Regions from separate parts of the Paenibacillus phoenicis genome, predicted to be linked through region 2. Evidence: predicted binding sites of a transcription regulator. Region 2 holds the regulator's gene; the other holds the start of a gene.
What was found. Region 2 encodes Rex, which represses fermentation and respiration genes when NADH is low (regulators of the CRP and FNR family bind a similar motif). Its sites were predicted from a motif close to TTGTGAAATATTTCACAA; they were not measured.
Positions count from the first base shown of each region.

Region 1: a site for Rex is predicted at 1,383-1,400, ahead of U9M73_RS07010 (polymer-forming cytoskeletal protein). Genes of this name have one in related genera too.

Region 1 covers NZ_JAYERP010000001.1:1,493,128-1,495,332, forward strand. Annotated here, with positions in the region: gene U9M73_RS07005 (DUF6199 family natural product biosynthesis protein) at 1-718, shown strand, start outside; gene U9M73_RS07010 (polymer-forming cytoskeletal protein) at 761-1,303, opposite strand; gene U9M73_RS07015 (thioredoxin family protein) at 1,772-2,089, opposite strand.
Region 2 covers NZ_JAYERP010000001.1:1,603,317-1,605,521, reverse strand. Annotated here, with positions in the region: gene dinG (ATP-dependent DNA helicase DinG) at 1-676, shown strand, start outside; gene U9M73_RS07530 (redox-sensing transcriptional repressor Rex) at 717-1,361, shown strand; gene U9M73_RS07525 (amidohydrolase) at 1,358-2,205, shown strand, end outside.

The DNA.
Region 1 (2,205 bases), 110 kb from region 2:
AAAACCTTGGTTCACCCGGTGGACAAGGACGACTCGGGCCCAGCTGTTAATTGCACTCCTCGTTATTATTGGAATAAGTGTTTGGACAGCGCCTTATTTTTCGGAAGCGGTGTTTTACTTGCATGGGGACAAATTCAGACCGATCCATCAGGAGCCGCAGGCGGTAACGTATCGATCCTATGACGGTCAAGAGGTCGTGGTCATGAACGGTAACGATCCGGGCCAAAAGCGGGTAAGTATCGATCGGCAGGAATATAAGGTCCACGTTCTGGAAGCCCAGTGGGTTCCACGCTATGAGGTGATCTATCCGTCAGGGGAGCGGTTCCAGGTGGAAGCGCACGACGAGATCTTGTTGTGGCTGGACGATCAGGGCGAGTTGGTCCCTGAAATCTCATGGAACATCAATGGTGTCCCCCAGCCCATCGACGAACACGTTGGCTTGTATAGTCCTAGTATGATCGTCCGAGCGGCCTTTCCCGAATACCACAGCAAACAGGGGAGCTTGCTGCTCTACTACGGCTCCTATGTGCTCATGTTTTTCGGATGGAGCTTATTCCGCTTTGAGAAGCTGCAAAACGTCTTATTTCATCTCTCCTTACACGGGTTATGGGTGCGCGAGGCGGAACCAAGCGATTTCTATTATGTCTCCTGTAAAATCAGCGGTATCGCGATTATTGGTTTAGGAATCTATGTTTTCATCCAATCGTTCTTCATCTAAAAAACAAGGCCAACCTCATTCGGTTGGCCCTTCGTTTTGCTGTTATTTAACTTCCGTTGCACCTGTTACTTTGCCGTCGATTTTCGCGCTGGCTTGCACGTCGGCATTGGCGAAGTAAAGGTTGCCGTCAATCGTAGCGTTTTCGTACAGGTTGAAGCCGTTCGCTTCTACATATACGTCACCTTTCACGGTACCGCCTTGAATTCTCAGGTTTTCACTTTGTACGATCAATTTCGGAACCGTTAAGGTGTAAGAAGCAGTAACATTATGGTCTTCATCCTGCGCATACAACGCGATCTTGCGGTAGATGTCCTTCGACGCATCGTTTTTATCGTGGAATTCGCCGGCAACAACAACATCTTGATCCACCGTCAAGTCGTTTAGAATCGCGATGATCCAAGTCCCTTTCTCACTCACTGCATTCACGAACGCATCCGCTTGATTTACGATCGAAGCCGATGTGGTGGCGTCCGTTTGCTCCGCAGGTTTATTGGCGTTTGCCGCCGAGTTCCCGTCATTCGAACCGCAACCTGCCAGCAGTGCTGCAGCAAGCCCGGCTACAACCAATCCTTTGACCATTTTCATGTTGTTTCCCTCCTGTTTTTCTCTTCAGTTTGAATTATAAAAAAAAGCGGCTTTTGTTAATGTGATTTTTTTCACTTATATGTGCGAAATTTCACATTGTTGGTCACAGCTTGTTCATCTTTGACGCTCCCTCCTCAAAACCTCGTAAGTTCGACTTGACCGCTGCCGCCCGGTACTGTTCCTCGACGAACCTACAACCGGACTTGATACGCGGAGCCGCCGTGTGCTGTGGGATGGCATCACGGAATTGGCTCGGGCGGATGCGCGGGTTACCACCACAAATCCAAGGGTATCAGCCCTGAACGCGTAATTTAAACCTCGGCCTCCATCCGTCCGAGAGCGGCTAGCGAGAACTCATCCTGCGTATGGAAACTCAATCGTCCGATGCCGGCTACAGTCAAGTCGACGTAATTTTCATGTTCCTCATCCCCTTATTAAGGTTGGGCGAAGAACATCCCTTCTGCCGCTTTAAGCCAAGCTCTTCAAGTATTCGCGGACTTGCCCCGGCGTCTTGGCGAATTTGCTGTGCAGGTGGGCGATTTTCTCCCCGTTTTTATAGACGAGCAGGCTGGGAATCCCTCGCACCTCATTGGCTTCAGCCAGCGGCTGGAATTCCTCTGCATCCATCGCGTAGAACTCTTTGTCCGGATGCTCCTGGATGATATCCCCGATAAACCGGTCGAGGTTCTTGCAATCCGGGCACCAGGTCGTATCAAATTTGATCACCGTATACTGATCTCTTTGAATTAATTGTTCGAATTGCGATTCCGATTGGACACGTTCCATCCGGATCCACTCCTTTAATTGTAGTTTTGATAGTTTAATTTTGAAAATTTGCTCTACATTGATTATAGCGCATCCGTGCAAAGACGCCAGCGTCTTCATCAAGGTTTCATCTTCGC
Region 2 (2,205 bases):
GCCGTTTAACTACCGCGATCAGGCGTTGCTGGTGATCCCGCGCGATTTTCCAAGTGTGAAGGGCAGCGTGGGGGATGACCATTTCATTCATACGCTGGTGCAATCGCTGGCGGATGCCGCGGTGGCGACGCAAGGTCGCATGCTGGTGCTGTTTACATCCTATCGGATGCTCAGGCAGGTGTATGACCCGCTGAAGGAACTGCTCGCAGCGGAGGGAATCACGGTGATCGGACAAGGGATGGACAGCGGCAGCCGCACCAAGCTGACCCGGCGGTTCCAAGGGAACAGCGCATCGGTGCTGCTCGGGACAAGCAGCTTTTGGGAAGGGGTGGATATTCCTGGCGAGGCGCTGACCAGTTTAGCGATCGTACGCTTGCCGTTCCAGCCGCCAAACCACCCGCTGATGGAAGCGAAGAGCGAACGCCTGCAGCGGGAGAAGAAGAATCCATTCATGAAACTGTCCGTCCCGCAAGCGGTTATCCGCTTTAAGCAAGGATTCGGACGACTTGTCCGCTCGTCGCAGGACCGCGGCATCGTGATCGTTTATGATACCCGGATCCTGGAATCTTATTATGGAAAATATTTCTTATACTCTTTGCCCGGACCGAAGATGGAGCATATGCCATTAACTCAGATGGTTCCGCGCATCTCGGAATGGTTAAATCCCGAAGCCTAAGCCGCTTCATAGATCGCATTGAAGAATAGGGGGAACAAGCATGAAGTCAGATAAAATTTCGGACGCTGTCGTCCGCAGACTGCCGGTTTACCTGCGTTTCTTAAATGAACTCAGCCGACGGGAGGTGCCAACGGTGTCCTCCCAGGAGCTCGGACAGAAGCTGGATCTCAATCCGGCGCAAATCCGTAAGGATTTGGCTTATTTCGGCGATTTTGGCCGGAAGGGGATCGGCTACGATGTCGCTTATTTGATTGAAAAAATTCAACAAATTCTCAATCTGGACCAACAGATTAACGTCGCGCTGGTGGGTGCCGGGAATCTGGGGCAAGCCCTTTCGAATTATAATGCGTATTTGAAGGATAATATGAAGATTGTTGCGGTGTTCGACGCTTCACCGGCTAAGATCGGCAAGCAGATCAACAACATCACGATTCAGCCGATCGAAGAGCTGGCGGAAACCGTCCGGGCGAAAAATATCCGCATCGGCATCATCACCGTGCCGGATACGGAGGCGCAACGCGTAGCGGATGAGCTGGTTGCCGCCGGAATCGGTGCGATTCTGAACTTCGCGCCAACGATTCTGAAGGTTCCGCCGGAAGTTCGGATCCATGCGGCTGACTTCACTACTGATTTGCTGAGCTTGGCTTACTACTTGGAAGACGGAAAGGAAACAAGCAACGTATGAGTCGTAAATGGTTAATTAAGAACGGGACGTTTGCCGTCTTAAATGCGGACCGTCCTGTAATTCACGGATATATGCTCGTTGAGGGCGATACGATCAGCTATATTGGCGAAGAGCGCCCGGAAGGCGTGGAAGGCGCCGAAACGTTGGACGGCAAAGGGTTGTTGTTCCTGCCGGGCCTGATCAATACCCATGGCCATGCGGCGATGTCGCTGCTGCGCGGCTATGGGGATGATATGGTGCTGCAAACCTGGCTGCAGGAGAAAATGTGGCCGATGGAAGCCAAATTTACTGCGGCGGATGTGTATGCCGGTACGGCGTTATCTGTGTTGGAAATGCTCAAGGGCGGGACGACGACGTTCCTGGATATGTACGATCACATGGACGAAGTGGCCAAAGTCGTGGAGGAATCGGGTATTCGCGCCGTGTTGATGCGCGGGGCCATCGGGTTGTGCTCCCCGGAAGAGCAAGATCAGAAGCTCAAAGAAGCGATCGCGTTTGCTCAGAACTGGCACGGCAAGGCAGAAGGCCGCATCACCACGATGATGTCGCCGCATGCACCATACACCTGCCCGCCAGCCTTTATCGAGAAATTTGTGCAAGCTGCCCATGATCTCGATTTGCCGATGCACACGCATATGTCGGAGACGCGCGCCGAGGTAGAGCAGAACGTTAACGATTACGGCGTCCGCCCGGTAGAACATTTGCTGAAGCTGGGGATGTTCTCCCGCCCGACCCTGCTTGCCCACGCTGTGCATTTGACGGACGAGGAAATCGACATCTTGGCAGCGCACGGCGTTACCATCTCGCATAACCCAGGCAGTAACCTGAAGCTGGCCAGCGGGGT